4 regions of the Dietzia sp. Die43 genome follow, and region 1 is predicted to be linked to each of the others. Evidence: riboswitches for the same ligand, from Rfam matches in the RefSeq annotation. Region 1 holds a riboswitch; each other region holds the start of a gene.

Region 1 (5,382 bases):
CGAAGCGATCCGTCAGGCTCTGGCCCAATGGGCCGCCGCCTAGTGATCATCCGCAGATCCGCATACAAACACGGCATCGTCGACGACGACATTCGGACAGCGTTCGACACTCCCTTGTTGTCTGGACCGCTCGGCTTCGATTCCCAAGCCCGTGTCCTGGAGCTTGTCACCCTGCATTACGACGACGGCACCACTGAGGTCATCCACGCCATGAAGGCCAGACGCACTTACCTGGACCTGCTCGACTGAATCGTCCCGGCACGGCGCGCTACGCTTGGCTCCGCGGCCAGCCCGAGGGCATTATACGTGGTCCGCTACCTTGCCCGATCAGTTCAGGCCCTGGCGCTTCGACTCCCGCTCCGGGCTTGACGCGTACAGCCACGACTCCGCCTCGCCCGGCCGGACCAGCGCCCGCCCCACTAGGATGACCGCTGCCTGGCGCAGGCCGGCGGACTCGACCGCGTCCGCGATGTCGGCGAGCGTGCCGCGCAGCTCCACGCGGTGCGGGCGGCTCGCGCTGGCCACCACCGCCACCGGGCAGTCGGCACCGTGCGTGGGCACCAGACGCTCGGCCAGCTCACGGATCCGAGTGATCGCCAGGTGCAACACAAGCGTCGCGCCGGTGGCGGCGAAATTCTCCAACGACTCAGTCGACGGCATCGCCGTCGACCGCGCCTGAACGCGGGTGAGCACCACCGACTGCACAACCTCGGGAACCGTGAGCTCCACACCCAGCTCGGCGGCGGCCGCGGCATAGGCCGGAACACCAGGAACCACGTCCCACGGCACGCTGGCCGCGTCGAGGCGGCGAGTCTGCTCGGCGAGAGCCGAGTACAGCGACGGGTCACCCGAACACAGCCGGACCACCTCGAGCCCATCGGCGTGAGCGGCGACGATCTCGCCGATGATCCCGTCCAGGTCCAGATGCTGGGTGTCCACCAGCCGGGCCGCGGGTCGGCAGTGGTCGAGCACACCGTCGTCGAGATACGTCCCCGCGTACAGGCAGACGTCGGCGGCGGCAAGCGCCGCAGCCGCGCGCAGCGTCAGCAGGTCGGCGGCGCCGGGGCCGGCTCCCACGAAGTGAACGGTCACGAGCTCTCCCCTGTTTCCGAAGTATCAGCCGCAGCGACGAAGGGCTTCACGGCCGCCCACTGCACCACCGCACGGGCGGGGGCCCAGCCGGTGAACCGGCCGATCGAGTCCGCGTGCTCGACCTGGATCCTGGTCAGCTCCCCGCCGAATACGGCGCGGGTGTCGATGAGCGCGCGTTCGGTCTCCAGCGTCACCGCGTGCGCGACCAGCCGGCCGCCCGGGCGAAGTGCGTCCCAGCACTGTCGCAGCAGGCCAGGGGCAGTACCGCCCCCACCGATGAACACCGCGTCCGGCCGCGGCAGACCGTCCAGAGCCTGGGGCGCCCGTCCGTGGACGACCTCCAACGAGGGCACCCCGAGGGCGGCCGCGTTGCGCCTGATCCGGGCCGCCCGCTCGGAGTTCGCCTCCACCGCGGTCGCCCGACACGACGGGTGCGCGCGCATCCACTCGATGCCCACCGACCCGGCGCCAGCACCCACGTCCCACAAGTGCTCACCGGGGGCCGGCGCGAGCCGGGAGAGGGCAGAGGCTCGCAGGTCGCGGCGGGTGAGCTGGCCGTCGTTCTGGAAGTCGTCGTCGGGCAATCCCGGCGCCAGCCCGAGCGGCCGGGCGGACGCGTCGGCCACGCACTCGATGGCCAACACGTGTAGGGCGGGGGCCTCGTGATCGACAGCCCAGTCGCGCGCCGGGCAGCTGAAGCGCGCTTCCGACGGGCCCCCGAGATCGGACAGAACGGTCATCGCGCTCCCCCCGAAGCCGGCGCCGTCAAGTAGCGCTGCGACCTCTCCCGGCGTGTGCCGGTCCGCCGAGAGCACCAGCAGACGTCGCCCCGGTGCCAGTTCACGACCGAGCGCGCGGTGGTCGCGCAGCACCGCCACGGACTCGGCCGGCCACCGCATCCGGGCGCGGGCCAGAGCGACCGAGGACACCGCCGGGAGCACCTCGACCGCGTCCGCGCCGAGCAGGTCGATCAGGGTGGTGCCGATCCCGGCGACCAGCGGATCGCCCGAGGCCAGGGCTACGGTCGATCGCCCGCGGAACTGCGCGAGCAGCTCCGGCAACCCATCCCGCAGCGGCCGCGGCCACGGCACTCGTTCGGCCGTCACATCGCCCGGAACCATCGCCAGATGACGCTCCCCGCCGAGCACCACATCGGCGCCCAGGACGGCGCGACGGCGGGCCTCGTCGAGCCCCGCCCACCCGTCGCCGCCGATGCCGACGACCACCACCCGTGCATTCATGACGCGGAACCCTACCGCGACACCTGAGGCGCCCCGGGACAGGCCGTTGGGCTAGCCTGAAGCACCACACAACCGAACAGACCCCACAGCACGAGGTGCCCCACGACCCGCCCCAGGCGGAGCGGAGGGGAGAATCAGGGAAGCCGGTGAGAATCCGGCACAGGGCCCGCTACGGTAACCCGGCCTCTCAGGCGATCGCGCCCCGCGCGCACGTCCGAGATGGGCCGGGAAGTCCGGAGACCGGCCTCGCGCTGACCAGCCTGGCAGACGAGAGCGGGAGCCCCCATGCCACTGCACTACCCCTTCAGCGCTGTCGTCGGTTCCGACGACATGGCGCTGGCCCTGACCCTGACCGCGGTGTCCCCGGCGGTCGGCGGCGTGTTGATCCGCGGCGAGAAGGGCACGGCCAAGTCCACGATGGTCCGCGCCCTCGCCGGGATCCTGCCGGAGGTCGAGGTCGTCACCGGCGACCGCTTCTCCTCCGCACCCGACGACCGCGGCTCCGAGACCCCGGACGGGCGTATCCCGCACGACGCGCCCACCGAGCGGCGGCCGGTCCGCCTGGTCGAGCTGCCCATCGGGGTCTCCGAGGACCGCATCACCGGATCACTACACCTGGAGAGTGCGCTCACCGACGGGGTGACCGTGTTCCAACCGGGCCTACTCGCCCGCGCACACCGCGGACTGCTCTACGTGGACGAGGTCAACCTGCTCCACGACCACGTGGTGGACCTGCTGCTCGACGCCGCCGCGATGGGCAGGGTAACCGTGGAGCGCGACGGCATCTCGGTGGAGCACGCCGCGCGCTTCGTGCTGATCGGCACCATGAACCCCGAGGAGGGCGAGCTCCGGCCCCAGTTGCTGGACCGCTTCGGCCTCACCGTGGAGGTGGCCGCGCCCCGGGACCCGGAGCTGCGCGCCGAGGTGGTGCGCCGCCGGATCGCGTTCGAGGCCGACCCGGCGGGATTCGTCGCCGACCACGCCGCCGACGAGGCCGCCGTGCGCGAACGGATCGCCGCCGCGCGGCGCGTGCTCGACCGGGTGAGACTGACCCCCTGGGCGCTGACCACCATCGCCCGGGTGTGCGCGGGCTTCGACGTGGACGGCATGCGCGCCGACATCGTCACCGCCCGCACCGCCGCCGCCCACGCCGCATGGCAGGGCCGGACCCGGATCACCCGCGAGGACATCCGCGTCGCCGCGCGCATGGCACTGCCCCACCGCCGCCGTCGTGCCCCGTTCGATGCGCCGGGCCTCGACGAGGACCTGTTGGAACGGCTCCTGGGCGACGACGACGAGCCCGATCCCGACCCCCGGGACGAGACCGCGCCGGCCGACGACGCCGAACAGTCGGAGTCCGCAGACGAGTCCGCGTCGGCAGACACCCCGGACGCCGAGTCGACCCCGGCGCGGGCCTCGGCCGAGCACGCCGGGCACGAGCACTCGCCCGAGCAGACCGAGCAGAACGAGGACAGCCCCGGCGCTGGCGACGACTCCGGCACCGAGGGCCCGGACCAGGCGGACGGCCAATCGGACGACGACGCCGACGGCCGAGCCGACGAGCAGCCCGGCGGACACGCCGCGGAGGACACCCCCGGCGACGCCTCGCGGTCCGACGCTCCCGGGCCCACCCCGCCCGAGCCAGGCACGGTCACCGCGGCCGCAGCGCCGTACCGCACCCGCCTGCTCGCCGTCGCCGGCACCGGCCAGGGCGCTGCCGGCCGCCGATCGAGGGCCCTCACCACCAGCGGCCGCCGCATCGGCGCGGGCGCGTTCACCGGGTCCGACCTGCACCTGCCCGCCACGATCCGGTCCGCCGCGCCGCAGCAATCCGCCCGGGGTCGCGGAGCCGGTCCAGACGGCGGCCGACTCCGGCTGGCTGCCGAGGACCTGCGCTCGCCCGTCCGCGAGGGCCGCGAGTCCAACCTGGTTCTGTTCTGCGTGGACGCCTCCGGCTCCATGGCCGCTCGCACCCGGATGGAGCAGGTCAAGACCGCGATCCTCTCCCTGCTTCTGGACGCCTACCGCCGCCGCGACAAGGTGGGACTGGTGACCTTCCGCGGGTCCGCGGCCCACGTGGCCCTGCCGCCCACGTCGTCGGTCGACATCGCGGCCACCCGCCTCGCGGAACTCCCGGCGGGCGGCCGGACCCCACTGGCGGAGGGACTGCTCACCGCCGCCGAAGTCCTGCGCATCGAAGGCGTCCGCGATCCGCGGCGGCGGGCCCTCCTCGTCGTCGTCACCGACGGCCGCGCCACCCACGGCCCGGACGCCCTCGCCAGGTCCCGCACCGCGGCGACCGGGCTGGCCTCCCTCGGCGTGGCGTCGGTGGTCGTGGACTGCGAGACCGGCCGCTTCCGGATGGGCCTGGCCTCCGAGCTCGCCGGGCACCTGGGCGCTGAGCACGTGCCGTTGGGCGAGGTCACCGCCGAGGGACTCACCGACGCGGTCGGCGTTCACACAGCCCGCGCGCGCACCGCCCGCCCGCACGCCGCCGGCCCCCGGAACGAGGTGGCCTGATGCCCAAGGGACAGCCGGAGATCGTGCCCGACGACGGGCTCAGCACCCGGCAACGCCGCAACCGGCCGCTGGTCATGGTCCACACCGGGCCCGGCAAGGGGAAGTCCACCGCCGCGTTCGGCCTGGCAATGCGCGCGTGGAACCAGGGCTGGGACATCGGGGTGTTCCAGTTCGTCAAGTCCGCCAAGTGGCGCATCGGCGAGCAGACCGTCATGGAACGCCTCGCCCGCCTGCACGACGAGACCGGCGAGGGCGGGCCCGTCGAGTGGCACAAGATGGGCTCGGGGTGGTCGTGGTCGCGCAAGGACGGCACCGAGGACGACCACGCCGCCGACGCCGCCGAAGGCTGGGCCGAGATCAAGCGCCGACTGGCCGACGAGCGGCACGACCTTTATCTGCTCGACGAGTTCACCTATCCCATGAAGTGGGGCTGGGTGGACGTCGACGACGTGGTCGCCACCCTCGCCAGCCGCCCCGGACGGCAGCACGTGGTGATCACCGGCCGGGACGCCGACCCCCGGCTGCTCGA
Region 2 (5,382 bases), on a different contig from region 1:
ATCCTGACGGGCGTGCTCCGGCCCGACACCGGATCGGTGCACCTCGACGGCACGGACATCCGATCACTCCCCCGCAAACGCCTGTCCCGGCGCCTGGCACTGGTGGCGCAGGAGGCGACCACCGACCAGAACCCCACGGTCCGGGAGGTCATCGAACTCGGCCGCATCCCCCATCGCGCGGCCTGGTCGGGTCCAGGTCCCGGGGACGACGGGGTGGTGCGGCGCGCGGCGGCCACGACCGGCCTCGGCGACCGCCTGGACCAGCGGTACGCGACCCTGTCCGGCGGCGAGCGGCAGCGGGTGCAGATCGCGCGGGCCCTGGCCCAGGAACCCGGTGTGCTGGTCCTCGACGAACCGACCAACCACCTCGACATCCGCCACCAACTCGACCTGCTGGCCCTGGTCCGCGCCACCGACACCACGGTGATCGCGGCCCTACACGATCTCACCCTGGCGGCCACGTTCTGCGACCATCTGATCGTATTGTCCGGTGGGCGACTCGTGACCGGCGGCGCGCCCCACGAGGTGCTCACCGCCGACCTGATCCGGGAGGTGTACGGAGTGGAGGCCGAGGTGACCCACGACGGGCGGGGGGCGCATGTCCGCTATCTCGCGCGCTGACCCCCACCCGCACCGCGCGTCGTGCACGCGCCGCCGCGGTGACGGGTACGCGCTTGCCGCCCGCGCGGCGGGCATCGCGGCCGGGTTCGCCCTCGATCGCCTCGTCGGCGACCCGCGACGGTTCCACCCCGTCGCGGGCTTCGGCCGGGTCGCGCTCGCCGTGGAGTCGCGGCTCCTCCGGCCCGGCCGGACGCCCAACGCGCAGCGGGCGGCGGGCCTGCTGTTCACCGGCGTCCTCGTGGGGGGCACCGCCGCTGCAGTGACGGGCGTCGGACGTCTCGCCGGACGGAACCGCGTCGCGGCAGTGGCGTGGGACGCGGCCGTGGTGTGGTCGTGCCTGGGCGGGTCCTCGTTGCTCGCGGTCGCGGGGCGGCAGGGTGACCTGCTCGCCCGGGGCGATCACGCGGGTTCCCGGGACCTGTTGCCGTGGTTGTGCGGACGGGATCCGGCCGCGCTCGGCCCGGAGGATCTCGCGCGGGCTGTCGTCGAATCCGTCGCGGAGAACACCTCCGATGCGGCGGTGGCGACGCTGTTCTGGGCCGCGGTGGCGGGTTCGCCCGGCGCCGCCGTCCACCGCGCGGCCAACACGCTCGACGCGATGGTGGGTCACCGTTCGGAGCGGTACCGCCACTTCGGCACCGCCGCGGCGCGGTTCGACGACGTGCTGGGGTTCCTGCCGGCCCGGGTGGCCGGCGCGCTCGGGGTGGTCTGCGCCCCGACCGTGGGCGGGAGTCCCGCCGGGGCCCTGCGGGCGTGGCTCCGTGACGCACCGGCGCACCCGAGCCCGAACGCCGGGGTCGTCGAAGCCGTGTGCGCGGGCGCCCTGGGGGTCCGGCTTGGCGGGCCCACGCCGTACCCGTACGGCGTGGAGGACCGGGCGGTCCTCGGTGACGGCCGGTCGGTCCGGGACGACGACATCCGCCGCGCGATCCTCCTGCACGACCGCGTCCAGGTGGGCACCGTCGCGCTGGCCGTGCTGGGCGTGGTCGTGCGTCGCGCCGTCCTCGGGCGTAGCCGGGCCACGAAGCGCGGGTGGTCGGCTCCGCCGAGCCGGGGTACCTGCACCGCACGCGGACGCGGTGTGCCTATCCTGAGGGCGTACTGCTGACATCCGGAACGAGCAGGGGAAGACCGGTGGGAATCCGGCGCTGACCCGCAACGGTGTGTGGCCACTTTCGTGACCGCGAGCCCGATTACCTGCCCGGATGTTCGCGACTCCGAGTACATCGCCGAGGTCTGCGATCCGGGGTCCTGTCAGGTGACGTGGTGTCGTCGTCGACTCCTACCCTCCTGCGGGTCTCACGTGTCGTCGACCGCACGACACGATCCGAGGACTGATCATGTTCCGTCGCCACCCCAGAATCACGCTCGCCACCCTCCTCGTCGCGGGGGTCGCCCTCACCGGCTGCTCCCGCGGCGAGGCGCTCGCGGAAGGCGGCCCGGTCGAGTCGTTCGCCGACCCTGTGACCGTCACCAACTGTGAGCGCGAGACCACCTACACCGCTGCGCCCCGGCGCATCATCTCGATGAATGACCACGTCACCGAGACCCTCATCCAGATGGGGGCCGGCGACCGGATCGTCGGCATGGGCTACGGCGAGCAGGACGATGTCCTGCCGGAGGTCGCCGAGCAGTTCGAGGCCATTCCGTCCCTCTCGGAGGAGTACCCCACCTGGGAGCAGATCGTGGACCTCGAGCCGGACCTCGTGGTGGCCGGGATGCGCAGCGCCTTCGACGACAAGGAAGGCCGCAGCCGCGACGCCCTCGAGACCGCGGGGATCCACACCTTCCTGTTCTCCGAGTACTGCGGAGAAGGCTTCGGCGACCTGTCGATGCTCGAGACCGACTTCTCCCAGCTCGGCCGGATCCTCGACGTCGAGCCGGGGGCACGGGACCTGACCGACCGGATCACCGGCGAGATGAGGGAGATCCGAGAGACGCTCGATGCGTCGGGTGTCACCGGCACCCCCACGTTCTTCTACGACGGCGGCGAATCAGAACCGACGACGATCGGCGGCGTGGGCATCGGACAACTGATCGGCGAGTACGCGGGCGCGGACAACATCTTCTCCGAGGGCGACCGCCCCTATCTCACGTCCACATGGGAGATCCTGGGCGAGCGTCAGCCCGAGGCGATCGTGGTACTCGACTACGGCGCCACCAGCGCGGAGGACAAGATCGCCTACCTGCGCGCGCAGCCCATCATGTCCACGACGCCGGCGATCCGTGAGAACCGCATCGTGGTGGTCCCGCTGTCCGACTTCTTCGAGAGCTCGCGGATGACGACCTCCACCGAGACCATCGCCCGTGAGCTGCACCCGCACGCGTTCGGGCAGTGACATGACGACCGTCGCCGAGAACACCGGCGGGCGCGTTGACCGCGCCGGCACGGGCATCGATCCCCGCCCCGGCTCCGGGCGCATCGCCGATGCCCCGCCCACCGGGCGGCGGTCGCTGTGGCTCATCTGTCTCCCGCTCGTGGCGGTGCTCGCGATGACGATCGCGGCCGGGGTCTCCCTGGGCTCGGTGTCCATCCCGATCGGGGACGTGTGGGCGATCGTCGCGCACCGCCTGGCGCCGGGGGTCTTCGACCCGTGGTGGACCGACGCCCGCGAGGCGATCGTCCTCGAGTCGCGACTGCCCCGGGCGCTCATGGCGGCGGCCGTGGGCGCGTCGCTGGCCGTGGCGGGTGGCGTCGCCCAGGCGGTCACCCGAAATCCTCTCGCCGACCCGTATCTGCTCGGCGTCTCCTCGGGCGCGGGCTTCGGCGTCGTGGTGCTCACGGTCCTCGGCGTGGGCGCCGGGATGTGGGGCGTGTTCACCCTGCCGATCGCGGCGTTCCTCGGCGCGCTGCTCCCGCTGGCGGGCGTCGTCCTGGTGGCCCGCCGCGCCCATGACACGACCGCCATCGTGCTGGTCGGGGCGGCCATGACGATGGTGTTCGGTGCGCTCAACACGTTCACGTTGCTGGTCCTCGGCGACGACCATCAACTCGGTACCGTCATGCGTTGGCTCGCGGGCGGGTTCGGTGACGCCGGGTGGACCATGCTGTGGGCGCCCGTTGCTATCCTCGCCGTCGCCGGCACGGTGGTGATCCTGTGCAGCCGCCACCTCGACCTGCTTCTCACCGGTGACGACGGCGCCACCGCGATGGGCGTGAACGTGCCCCGGTTCCGGGTGCTCATGCTGCTGCTCGTCTCCCTGCTCACCGCGGGCGCGGTGGCGGTCTCCGGGACGATCGGCTTCATCGGCCTGCTCATCCCCCACCTCGCGGGGTTCTTCACGGGCCGCACCGCGGCGCGCCTGCTTCCCGCGGCGGCCCTGCTCGGCGCGGTCGCGTTGGTGCTGGCCGACCTCGCCGCCCGCGCGGTGAGCGAGGGCACCGAGCTGCCGGTGGGCGTGGTCACCGGCGTCGTGGGCGGCCCGGTGTTCCTGCTGATGTTGTGGCACCGCTACGGGAAGGCGTCGCGATGAGCACCCTCTCCGCGCACGGCGTCTCCGCCCGGCTCGGCGGTCGGCGGATCCTCCACGGTGTCGACCTCACGGTCGCGCCCGGGCGGGTCACCGCACTCGTCGGCCCGAACGGCAGCGGCAAGACCACGCTGCTGCGCACCTGCTATCGCGCGCTGCCGTCCGCCGCGGGGATGGTGACGCTCGACGACGCCGACATCGCCTCGCTGCGTCGCCGCACGCTGGCCCGCGCGGTGGGGGCCAGTACGCAGGAACCGGTCTCGTTGGGCGGCATCACGGTCCGCGAGTCGGTGCGCCTGGGCCGGACGGTCACACGGGGACTTCTCGAGCCCTTCGGCGCCGACGACGCGGCGGTCGTGGAGGATGTCCTCGCCCGGGTCGGGTTGACCGAGCTGGCCGAGCGAGACGTGGTGGCACTGTCGGGCGGCGAGAAGCAACGCGTGTCGATCGCGCGCACCCTCGCCCAGCGGCCCGAGGTGCTCCTGCTGGACGAGCCGACCAATCACCTCGACCTGCACCAGCAATTGTCGGTTCTACGCCTGCTCCGCGAGTTGGCGGCCGACGGGCTGGCGGTGCTGCTCACGATCCACGATCTGCGGATGGCCACCGAGTACTGCGACGTCATCGCGGTCCTGCACCGCGGTCACCTCGTCGCGACCGGTGCGCCGGAGCAGGTCCTGGACGCCGCGGTGCTGCGGGAGGTGTTCGGGGTGCGTGGCGAGGTGCGGGCGGGGCCGGACGGCCGCCGCACGCTCGACGTGGCGGGGCTCGCCGATGCGTGACGGGACCGTGGGTGACGACGGCGACGACGACGAGCTCCGCGCCCCCGAGACCGTGACAGCCGCGTACTCGGGCGTCTCGGACCTCCTCGGCGACTTCGTCCGCACCATCGAACACGGCCCGGAGGTCCTGCCCGGATCGGTGCTGACGGACCCGCGGTGGCTGGCCCGGCGGGTGGAGGACACCGGCCGGCGCTGGAACCATGGCGATCCGCGGGTGAATGGCACGCTGTGGTGGTACTCGGCCAGTTCGACGCTGGTGGCCGCGCCGCTGGTCATGCTGCTCGCGATCGGCCGCGCGCCCGATCCCCGACCGCAGCGGCTCTCCGTCTCGCTGCAGCCGAACGGCTATCTCCACTCGGCGCTGTCGGAACACCTCCTGCCGTCGACCGCGGCCTACGCCGACGCGCTGCTGGAGGCCCACGGCGAGGTGATCGCCGCCCTCGCGGAGGTCTCGGGCGCAGCACCGCGGGCGCTGTGGGCGATCGCGACCGACTCCATCGCGAACCGC
Region 3 (5,382 bases), on a different contig from region 1:
ACGCGTTCCCGCGTTCGACCTTCCGCCTGCCTAGTTCTCCAGGGCGTTCACCACGGTGAGTTCGCCGTCGGAATGCGAGACGCGGATGCGCTTCTTGTCGAGCTTGCCGACGGAGGTCTTGGGGATCTCGTGGACGAACGCGAACTTCTCGGGCACCTGCCACTTGGCCATCCGTTCGGCCAGGTGATCGCGCAGCTCCTCGACGCTCGGGTCGGGCACACCGTCCTTGACGACGATGGTGGCCAGCGGCCGCTCGTCCCACTTGGGGTCGGGGACACCGATCACGGCGGCCTCCGCCACGGACGGGTGCTCGAGGAGGTAGTTCTCCACCTCGACGGACGAGATCCACTCGCCACCGGACTTGATGATGTCCTTCGCGCGGTCGGTGAGCTGCAGGAACGCCTCGGGCTTGATATACCCCACGTCGCCGGTGCGCAGCCAGCCGTCGTCGAAGGAGTCCGAGGCGTCCACCTTGTAGTAACTGCCGGTGATCCACGGGCCGCGGACCTCCAGCTCGCCGACGGACTCGCCGTCCCATGGCAGGGCCTGGCCGGAATCGTCGACGATACGGGCCTTCACGCCGGCGATGAGTCGGCCCTGCGTCATGCGGAGCTCGAACTGCTTCTCCTCCGGCAGGGATGCCTTCGGGCGGGACAGGGTGCCGATGGGCGAGGTCTCGGTCATGCCCCACGCGTGGACGATGTTGATCCCGTATTTGTCCCGGAACTTGCGGATCAGCTCCGGCGGGCACGAGCTGCCGCCCACGACGACCGCACGGAAGCTCGACATGTCGATGGGGTGGTCCACGCTGTACGCGTCCACTGCCTGCCAGATCGTGGGGACGGCGGCGGCCAGCGTCGGACGCTCGGAGGCGATCATCGCGGCCAGCGGCTCGGGCTGTAGGAAACGCTCCGGCATGAGCAGCGAGGCGCCCACCATGAACGCGGCGTACGGCAGGCCCCACGACATGGCGTGGAACATCGGCACGATCGCCAGCACGTTGTCGTCGAGCGAGATGTCCATGCCGTCGGACATGCACACCTGCATCGAGTGGAGGTAGATCGACCGGTGCGAGTAGACGACGCCCTTCGGGTCGCCGGTGGTGCCCGAGGTGTAGGCCATCGCGGCGCCGGAGTTCTCGTCGACCTCCGGCCAATCGAACTCGGTGGGCTGGGCGGCGAGGAGCGCGTCGTAGTCGTGCACCTGGATGCCCTCGGGAGCCTCGAGGTTCGCGGCGCCCCCACCGGTGACGATGACGTGCTCGACCGTCGAGAACCGGGGCAGGAGCGGCTGCAGGAGCGGGACGAGGCTCGGGTCGACGATCACGACCTTGTCCTCTGCGTGGTTGGCCACGAACTCGAGCTGGTCCGGGAACAGCCGGATGTTCAGCGGATGCAGCACGGCGCCCATGGACGGGATCGCGAGGTAGGCCTCCAAGTGCTCGGAGTTGTTCCACTGGAATGTGGCGACCCGCTGGTCACCGTCGACCCCCAGGGAACGCAGCGCGTTGGCCAGCTGCGCGGCGTGCTTGCCCAGATCGCCGTAGGTGATCTTCCGTGGTCCCTGATCGGTCCAGGTGGTGACGACCGCATCGGAGTGGACGGTCGCACCGAACTGCAGGATCGTGCTGATGTTCAACTGCTCCGGCATCATCGTGCTCTTCATGAGGGGCTCCTTGATCGAGGGGTGGCGTCTGTCACTCTCGTGTCGAGACTACCTGCCGTCGACGACGTTCCTGGTTCGTATGGTCGACTACCCGTCGAGGTCGTCGAAGACGGTCTGGACCGTCCTCATCGCCGAGAGCGCCGCCGGCGCGCCGCAGTACCCCGAGGCGTGGATGACCGCCTCGGTTATCTCCTCGCGGGTCAACCCGTTGGTCAACCCGCCGCGCACGTGCCCCGCCAGCTCGGCGTCCGCGCGCAGTGCCACGAGCATCCCGATGTTGAGCAGGCTGCGGTCCCGGCGGCCCAGCCCGGGCCGGTTCCAGATGTTGCCCCACACGTTCTCGGTGACCACGTGCTGGATCGCCTCCGACTCCGTCCCGACAGCCCGGTCCATCGCCCGGTCGACGAAGTCGTCGCTCATCACCTCGCGCCTGGTCGCGAAACCCTGCTCGCGCAGATCCGCGGCCGAAGGCCCCTCGCCTGCAGAACTCGTCGTCGTCGTCATCTCCACGGTCCTCTCCCACTGCCGACAGGTATCGCGATCCATCCTCCCCGACCGTCGTCACCAGCTCCGCGTGACCTCGCCCCGCCCCGGCCAGGCGCGGGGACGGCTCGGACAGGGGCGGCGGCGGAGGCACGCAGATGGGCGGACGCGGCGGCGGGTGGGATACCCTCGACGGGTCCGGCCACCAGCGTCGGACCCCGCGGCAACTCGGCGGAAGTCGGTGCGAATCCGACGCTGTCCCGCAACTGTGATCCCGTCTCAGGACGGGCGAGCCAGGTCGGCCGGTTCCGCGGCAGCCGTACGTACTGACCTCGGACGAAGGACGGTCGCGTGCAGCGGCCCCGGCCGCGGCCCGAGCTGTTTTCGTCCTCCGAATCACGGAGGATGCCATGCACCATCCACGAGCCCGCCGGGCAGGAGCCCGCTCGCTGCTGCTCGCCCCCCTGGCCGCCCTGGCTCTGGTCGCCACCGCGTGCAGCGGCACCGGCGGCGACGACCCGGCCCCGGCCGACCAGACCTCCGCCGCGGCCGACGAGCCGCAGGCGATCGTCTCGCTGGCCCCCACCACCACCGAGATGCTCTACGCCGTCGGCGCCGGGGACAGCGTCGTGGCGGTCGACGAGCGGTCCGACTTCCCCTCCGACGCCCCGGTCACCGACCTGTCCGGGTACACGCCCAACCTCGAGGCGATCCTGGGGTACGCGCCGGACCTCGTCGTGCTCACCGACGACACCGGGGACATCGTGGCGGGCCTCGAACGCTCCGGCGTCGAGGTGCTGCAGCTGCCCGCCGCGCAGACCCTCGACGACACCTACGCCCAGCTCGAGCAGGTCGGGGCGGCCACCGGGCACATCGGCGAGGCCGCCGAACTCGTGTCGCGGATGCGTGGCGAGATCGACGAGATCGTCGCCTCGGTGCCGGAGCGCGAGACGCCGCTGACGTACTTCCACGAGCTCGACGACACCTATTACACCGTCACCGACGACACCTACGTCGGCGAGATCTACTCCCTGCTGGGCCTGACCTCGATCGCCACCGGCGACGATCCCTACCCGCAGCTGTCCGAGGAACTCATCCTCGAGGCCGACCCGGACCTGGTGTTCCTCGCCGACGGCCAGTGCTGCGGCGTCACCCCCGAGGTCGTGGCCGAGCGGCCGGGCTGGGACGGACTCACCGCCGTGCGCGAGGGGCGCGTCCACGTGGTCGACGAGGACCTGTCCAGCCGGTGGGGCCCGCGGGTGGTCGACTTCATGCGCGAGGTCGCCGAGATCGTCACCGCGGTGCCCGATGCCGCGCCGGAGACCGCGGGGAGCCCCGCGAACCAGCCCGCCTCGTGACCCGCCCGTCGCCCCGCCACGCCCTCGTGCTGGGCGGGGCGACGCTGTTGCTGGCCGCGGCGGTCCTGCTCGGCACCCTCATCGGCCCGGCCGGCCTCACCCCGGGCGGCGTGGTGCTCGAGCTGGTGGGCCGGCTGCCGCTGGTCGACATCGACTCCGGGTTCACCGAGCGTCAGCAGGTAATCCTGTGGGAGATCCGCATCCCGCGCGTGGTGCTGGGCGCGATCGTCGGCGCGATGCTGGCGATCGCCGGGGCCACCTACCAGGGCGTGTTCCGCAACCCGCTCGCCGACCCGTACCTGCTGGGGGTGTCCAGCGGGGCGGGGCTGGGTGCCACCCTGGCGATCGTCGTGGGCGGCGCGATGGGCTCGGCGATGGTGCCGCCCGCCGCGTTCGCCGGCGGCATGATCGCGGTGCTGGCCACCTACACGCTGGGCCGCAGTGTCGGCGGCGGACGCAGCGAGGTCGTCATCATCCTCGCCGGCGTCGCGGTGGCGGCGTTCGCCAGCGCCATCCAGACGTTCTTCATGCAGCGCCACGACGAGACCCTGCGGCAGGTGTACTCGTGGATGCTCGGCCGGCTCACGACAAGCGGCTGGACCGACGTGCAGACCGTGCTGCCGTACGTGCTCGTGGCGGTGGCCGTGATCGCCCTGTTCCGGCGCACCCTCGACGTGATGGCGGTCGGGGACGCCGAGGCCGCCACGCTGGGTATCGCCCCGGCGCGGGTGCGCCTGGTCCTCATCAGCGTGGCCACCCTCGGGACGGCGGCGGTGGTGTCCGTGTCGGGTCTGATCGGGTTCGTGGGCATCGTCATCCCGCACGCCGTGCGGATGCTCATCGGGCCCGGGCACCGGCTGCTGCTGCCGGTGTCGCTGCTGGTCGGCGCGGCCTTCCTCATCCTCGCCGACGTCGTCGCCCGCACCGCGATGAGCCCGGCCGAGCTGCCCATCGGCGTGGTCACCGCCGCGATCGGCGCCCCGTTCTTCCTCATCGTCCTGCGCCGCAGCCGGGGGCACATATGACCACCACGCCACCCACGCCACCCGCGTCAGCCGCGGCGGCCGCGGCGGCCGCGCCAGTCGCACTGGCCTGCCGCGACCTGCACGTCACCCGGGACCGCACGGCCATCCTCCACGGCATCGACCTCGCCGTGGACGCCGGATCGTGGGTATCCCTGGTGGGCCCCAACGGCTCCGGCAAGACGACCCTGCTGTTCGCGCTCGCCGGGCTCATCCCCGCCGCCGGTCACATCGAGGTCGACGGACTGACCCCGCGCCGCGCGGGTCGCCGCACGGTGGCACGGACCGTAGCGATGATGCCGCAGCGCCCGGTCGTCCCCGAGGGGGTCACCGCGCGCGAGCTCATCGGACTCGGCCGCACCCCGCACATCGGCCGGTTCGGCACCGAGACCGCCGACGACCACGAGGTCGTCGACCGCGTCATCGACCGCCTGGACCTGCACGACCTGGCCTCGCGCAACGCCACGACGCTGTCCGGCGGCGAACTGCAGCGGGTGGTGTTGGGCCGCTCGCTGGCGCAGGAACCGCGGGTCCTGCTGCTCGACGAGCCCACGAGCGCACTGGACATCGGCCACCAGCAGCAGGTGCTCGACCTGGTGGACTCCATGCGCCGCGAGACCGGCCTGACCGTCGTGGCGGCGATGCACGACCTCACCTCGGCCGCCCACTACGGGCAGCGGCTGGTGTTGCTCGACCGGGGCCGTGTGGTGGCCGACGGCCGGCCCGAGGAGGTCCTCACCGTCGAGCGGGTGGCGCAGGTCTACGACGCGCGGGTGGAGGTCCTCGACCGCCGCGACGGCCGCGCCGTGTTGCCGCTGCGTGAGGCGGGGCCGGACCGCGCGCCCGGGTCGGCG
Region 4 (5,382 bases), on a different contig from region 1:
AACACGGCGCCCATCAGCGCCGCCGTCGGGACGAGGACCCGGTGCCGGCCGCCGACCAGGGCTCGCGCGGCGTGTGGCAGCACCAGACCCACGAAGCCGATCGCCCCGCAGGTGCTCACGATGACGGCCGTGACGAGCGCCGTCACCACCATGAGCACCAGCCGGGTGCGGGCCACGTTGACGCCGAGGGCGGCCGCGGCGTCCTGGCCGAAGGTGAACGCGTCGAGGCTGGAGGTGTGCAGCAGGCACGCCACCAGCCCGAGCAGGACCACGACGCCGCACACCGCCACGTCCGACCAGCGGACGGAGGCCAGCGAGCCGAGCAGCCAGAACAGCACGCCGCGGGTCTGCTCGGCGTCGGCGGCGATGTAGACGACGAACGAGGTCACCGCGGAGAACAGCTGGGTCGCCGCGACCCCCGCCAGCACCACCCGGTCGGGCGTCCCGCCGGACGCGAAGGCCAGGACCAGGACGAAGCCGAACGCGGTGAGCGCCCCGACGAACGCCCCCGTGGTGAGCCCGACCGCGCCCGCGCCGACCCCGAGCACCACCACGAGGACCGCCCCGGTGGATGCGCCCGAGGAGATGCCGAGGATGTACGGGTCGGCCAGGGGGTTGCGCAGCAGCGACTGCAGGATGACGCCGCACAGTGCGAGCCCCGCCCCGGCCAGGGCCGCCATGAGAGTGCGCGGAAGCCGCAGGTTCCAGATGATCCCCTCCTCGATCCGCGTGAGCCCGGAGTCGGCTCCCGTGAGTCGGGCCAGCGCGGACTGGATAACGTCGGCGGCGGTGAGTCCGGACGGGCCGATGGTGATGACGAGCGCCGTCGACACCGCCAGCAGCCCCAGGCCACCGAGCCACAGGGTGACCAGTGCGGACGGTCGCCGCAGAGCCGGCCGCCGGCGCGGTGGCGCCGGGACCACCGGGGCGGTGGTCCTCTCGGGTGCGAGGGTCATCGGGTCAGTTGGCCGGGTCCGGCGCGCCGGCCCCCGGCGTGATGAGGCCCAGCTCGGTGAGCCCCGCCGCGACGGTCTCCACCCCGTAGATCGTGCGCAGCGACGGGTTCATCTCGGCGCCGGTGATGTCGATGAACCGCTTCTCCCGGACCGCCGCCATCTCCCGGGTGACGGGGTTGGACTCGAGGTAGGCGATCTTGGCCTCCGCGGTCTCGGCGGTCTGGCTCTTGCGGGTCAGGTCGCCCACGACGATGACGTCCGGGTCGCGCTCGGCCACGACCTCCCAGCTGATCTGCGGCCACTCCTGGGTGGTGTCGTCGAAGGCGTTCTCCAGGCCCAGGGTGATCGAGATGAGGCCGGGGGCACCGCAGCAGCCGGCCAGGTACGGGGACTCGGAGTTGGCGAACCAGTACATCGCGGAGACACCGCGGGCATCGACGCTCTCGGCGGCCTCATCGAGCCTGCGCTGGAGGTCCGCCACCAGCTCGTCACCGGCCTGCTCCACGTCGAAGATCCGGGCGAGCTCGGTGATCTCGCGGTAGAGCAGGTCCGGGGTGAGCGGGGTCTCGCGGACGCCGTCCCCGGAGTCGGCGACCTTGCCCACGCAGTCGGTGGGGGAGAGGTACGTACCCACGCCGAGTTCGTGGAACTGCTCGCGGGCGGCGACCCCGCCCTCCCCGAGGGTGCTGCCGAAGGAGGCGGTGACGAAGTCCGGTTCCACGTCGAGGACGGCCTCCATCGACGGCGCGTTGTCGGCCAGGCGGGGGACCGACCTGTTCACCTCGGCGAACTCGGGCAGGACCGGGTCTGTCCAGGTGGCGGTGCCGACCATCCGGTCGCCGAGGCCGAGGGCGTACAGGATCTCGGTGGAGCCCTGGTTGAGCGAGACGACCCGTTCGGGCGGGGCGTCGAGCTGGACCTGCTCCCCGCAGTTCTCGATCGGATCGGTGCCCGGGCCGGCGATCGCAGCCGGGTCGTGGGCGGTGCAGGAGGTCAGGGTGAGAAGGGTGACGCCGGCGAGGGCGACCAGGGTGGAAGAACGCATGGGTGTGCTCCGAGGTCGCGGGCCTGGAACGCGAAGCCCGGTGATGACCTGGCGGTTGTCACCGCGAGGGCCAGCCGGTATTCGGACTCGGGATCACCTGGACGGAAGCGCCTTCCCAGACCTCGCGGCCCAGTGGCATAGTGCCCCGCCATCACCCTCACCGCTGCGCGTCAGTTCCGGATTCGCACCGGATTCCCGCGACCGATCGGTCTCGCTGGCGATCACAAGGTAACACGCGCTCCGGGGTCAGTACGCCAGCCCCATCCGCATCGCGCCCACCGCCTCGGACAGTGCCGAGCGCGCGAGCGGGGTGGCCCCGACGGCGTTGACGAACGGGTGGACCAGCGAATCGTGGCGGCGCAGCGAGACCGGGACACCGGCGTCGGCCATCTTCCGGGCGTACGCCTCGCCCTCGTCGCGCAGCGGGTCGAACCCGCCCGTGGCCACGTGGGCGGGCGGCAGTCCCGAGAAGTCCTCCGCCAGCAGGGGGGAGGCGCGGGGGTCGAGCCGGTCCTCGTCGGACCGGATGTAGGTCTCCTCGTACCAGTCCATGTTGGCCCGGGTGAGGAAGAAGCCGTCGCCGAACAGCTCGTACGAGCGGGTCCGCGCGGACATGTTGGTGGCGGGGACGAACAGCAGTTGGAAGTCCGGCATCTTCTCCCCGGCGTCGCGCGTCTGCTGGCACACCACCGCCGCCAGGTTGCCGCCGGCGCTGTCACCGCCCACCGCGATGCGCGTCGGGTCCACGCCGAATTCGTCGGCGTGGTCGCGGACGTACCGGAACGCGGCGAGGGCGTCCTCGGCGGCGGTGGGGAACCGGAACTCCGGTGCCAGCCGGTAGTCGACGCTGATCACCTTGAGTCGGCCCGCCCGTGCGATGTAGCGGCAGGTCGCGTCGTGCGAGTCGACGCTGCCGAGCACCCAGCCGCCGCCGTGGAAGTACACCAGCACCGGCAGCGGCTCGTCCCCCTCGACCGGCGAGTAGAGGCGAGCGGGCAGGTCGGCCCGGTCCGGACCGGTGCCGCCGAGCGGGAGGACGATGTCGGAGACGACGGCGAGGTCGATCTTCTTGCCCGAGACCGTGAACGCCGACCGCTCGACAGCCGAACGTGCCCTGTCGACGGTGAGGTCCTCGTATTCACCCTCGGACGTCATCGAGATGACCCGGAGCCCGGCCTGGAAGTGCGGGTCGAGAACCTGGCCGTCCAGCCGCCTCGGGGTCCCACCCACTACTCGGAGCAGCCGGCCGGGCAGGAACCCCGCAGCGGTCATGACCGATTTGGTGACGCGATCCGCGATCGACGGGGAGAAGGCACGGTGGCCGGACATGGGAGAGCGCATGCCCACATTGTGACGCGGATCCCTGGGATGATCAGGGTAATCGGACGAAGGAGCTGGTCATGCGTTCAGAAGACGAGAGCGTGGTGCGGGTCGAGAGCCTGGTCAAGACCTTCGGCCGGGCCCGGGCCCTGGACGAGCTCGACCTGGACGTGCGCCGGGGGGAGGTCCACGGGTTCCTCGGCCCCAACGGGTCGGGAAAATCCACCACGATCCGGATCCTGCTCGGGCTCATGCGCGCCGACTCCGGCCGGGTGACGGTGTTCGGCGGCGACCCGTGGCGAGACGCGGTCCAGCTGCACGCCCGGCTGGCCTACGTCCCCGGTGAGGTGACCCTGTGGCCGCGGCTGACGGGCGGCCAGTGCATCGACCTGCTGGGCCGGGCGCTCGGAGGACTCGACCCCGACAGGCGCGACGGACTGATCGACCGCTTCCGCCTGGACCCCACCAAGCGCACGCGCGACTACTCCAAGGGCAATCGACAGAAAGTGTCACTGATCGCCGCGCTGGCGTCCGACGCGGAGCTGCTCGTCCTGGACGAGCCCACCTCCGGCCTCGACCCGCTCATGGAGCAGACGTTCCAGGAGTGCGTCCGCGAGGCCGTCGACGGTGGCGCCACCGTGCTGCTGTCCAGCCACATCATGGGCGAGGTCGAGGCGCTCGCCGACCGTGTGAGCATCATCCGCGAGGGCCGCACCGTCACCTCGGGGACGCTGGCCGATCTGCGGCGCCACACCACGACCGAGGTCCACGCCGTCACCGACGCCGATCCGGGTTCACTCGGGCGCGTGACGGGGGTCGACGGCCTGCGGATCGAGGAGGCCGCCGACGGTCGGTTCGAGGTCCGCTGCCACGTGCCGGCCCCGCAGCTGGGGGAGGTCACCGGCCTCCTTCACGCGGCCGGCATCCACACGCTCACCGCGACCCCGCCCAGCCTGGACGACCTGTTCCTCAACGCCTACTCCGGTGCCGGTGCGGCCACCGGGGGCGAGGAGCGGACAGGGGACCGGCGATGACCTCGCCGTTCGCCGACACCGGCCTGCTGGCACGCATCGCCCTGCGCGCCGGGTGGCGGGCCGCGGCCGCCTGGGTCCTCGGCCTGGCCGCGCTGTACCTCGTCACCGGGCTGTCGATCGCAGCCCTGTACGACACCCCGCAGGAACTCGCCACGTACGGCGCCTCGGTCGGCGAGTCGATGATCATGCTCACCGGCCGGGTGGCCGGGCTCGACACCCTCGGCGGCGTGATGATGAACGAGTACTCGTTCATGGTCGCCTTCGGCATCCCCGTCATGGCGATTGCCCTGACCGCGCGCGCCACCCGCAAGGAGGAGGAGTCCGGACGGTCCGAACTGCTCCTGGCGGGCCGGGTCGGCCGGCTCGCCCCGACGGCGGCCGCCCTCGTCGTCGTCGTCGGGGTCTTCACCGTCCTCGGCCTTGCGCTGTGGGCGGCGACCCTCACCGTCGACCTCGACCGCGCGGGCGCGGCGCTGTACGTGGCCTCGATCGTCGCCGCCGGCTGGGTGTACGCGGCCGGCACCGCCGTCCTCGCGCAGGTGTTCGCCCACAGCCGGACCGTGTGGGCGGCGGCGATGTCCGTGGCCGGACTGACCCTGATCACCCGCGGGATCGGCGACGTCAACCGCAACTGGTTGAGCTGGACCTCGCCGCTGGGCTGGCACGGCCTGACCCGGCCGTTCGGCGAGTCCTCCGTGGTGCCCCTGTTCGTCGCCGTCGTCGCCGCGGCCGGGCTCGCCGCGGCCGCGCTGTGGCTCGCCGCGCGCCGCGACGTGGGCCAGGGGATGGTCCCGGCCCGGACCGGCCCCGCCACCGCGTCCCGGTGGCGGGCGTCCCGGACCGGGACCGCCGTACACCAGCACCTGGGCGCGCTGACGGGCTGGACGATCGGCGTGGTGGCACTGATGGCCATGTACGGCGCGCTGATGAACGTGGTGGTCGAGACGATGATGTCCAACCCCGACCTCGCCGTGTTCCTCGGCGATTCGGGCACCGTGGTCGATTCCATCGTGCAGATGCTGGTGGC

What was found. Region 1 has a riboswitch for cobalamin ahead of NR111_RS17495 (magnesium chelatase subunit D family protein). Riboswitches for the same ligand answer to the same signal wherever they lie in the genome.
Region 2: another riboswitch for cobalamin. It lies ahead of NR111_RS16915 (ABC transporter substrate-binding protein); the one in region 1 lies ahead of NR111_RS17495 (magnesium chelatase subunit D family protein).
Region 3: another riboswitch for cobalamin. It lies ahead of NR111_RS05245 (ABC transporter substrate-binding protein); the one in region 1 lies ahead of NR111_RS17495 (magnesium chelatase subunit D family protein).
Region 4: another riboswitch for cobalamin. It lies ahead of NR111_RS16895 (ABC transporter substrate-binding protein); the one in region 1 lies ahead of NR111_RS17495 (magnesium chelatase subunit D family protein).

The regions. Positions count from the first base shown of each region.
Region 1 is NZ_JALJRF010000027.1:4,105-9,486, forward strand. It holds gene NR111_RS17475 (ribbon-helix-helix protein, CopG family) at 1-43, shown strand, start outside; gene NR111_RS17480 (hypothetical protein) at 43-249, shown strand; gene NR111_RS17485 (cobalt-precorrin-4/precorrin-4 C(11)-methyltransferase) at 328-1,092, opposite strand; gene cbiT (precorrin-6Y C5,15-methyltransferase (decarboxylating) subunit CbiT) at 1,089-2,333, opposite strand; cobalamin riboswitch at 2,410-2,597, shown strand; gene NR111_RS17495 (magnesium chelatase subunit D family protein) at 2,619-4,853, shown strand; gene cobO (cob(I)yrinic acid a,c-diamide adenosyltransferase) at 4,853-5,382, shown strand, end outside.
Region 2 is NZ_JALJRF010000023.1:44,787-50,168, forward strand. It holds gene NR111_RS16905 (ABC transporter ATP-binding protein) at 1-621, shown strand, start outside; gene NR111_RS16910 (cobalamin biosynthesis protein) at 599-1,729, shown strand; cobalamin riboswitch at 1,699-1,841, shown strand; gene NR111_RS16915 (ABC transporter substrate-binding protein) at 1,962-2,960, shown strand; gene NR111_RS16920 (FecCD family ABC transporter permease) at 2,962-4,095, shown strand; gene NR111_RS16925 (ABC transporter ATP-binding protein) at 4,092-4,874, shown strand; gene NR111_RS16930 ((2Fe-2S)-binding protein) at 4,867-5,382, shown strand, end outside.
Region 3 is NZ_JALJRF010000005.1:13,991-19,372, forward strand. It holds gene NR111_RS05235 (long-chain fatty acid--CoA ligase) at 31-1,665, opposite strand; gene NR111_RS05240 (carboxymuconolactone decarboxylase family protein) at 1,753-2,169, opposite strand; cobalamin riboswitch at 2,326-2,470, shown strand; gene NR111_RS05245 (ABC transporter substrate-binding protein) at 2,559-3,506, shown strand; gene NR111_RS05250 (iron ABC transporter permease) at 3,503-4,531, shown strand; gene NR111_RS05255 (ABC transporter ATP-binding protein) at 4,528-5,382, shown strand, end outside.
Region 4 is NZ_JALJRF010000023.1:39,126-44,507, reverse strand. It holds gene NR111_RS16900 (iron ABC transporter permease) at 1-956, opposite strand, end outside; gene NR111_RS16895 (ABC transporter substrate-binding protein) at 961-2,001, opposite strand; cobalamin riboswitch at 2,056-2,235, opposite strand; gene NR111_RS16890 (alpha/beta hydrolase) at 2,248-3,342, opposite strand; gene NR111_RS16885 (ABC transporter ATP-binding protein) at 3,402-4,355, shown strand; gene NR111_RS16880 (ABC transporter permease) at 4,352-5,382, shown strand, end outside.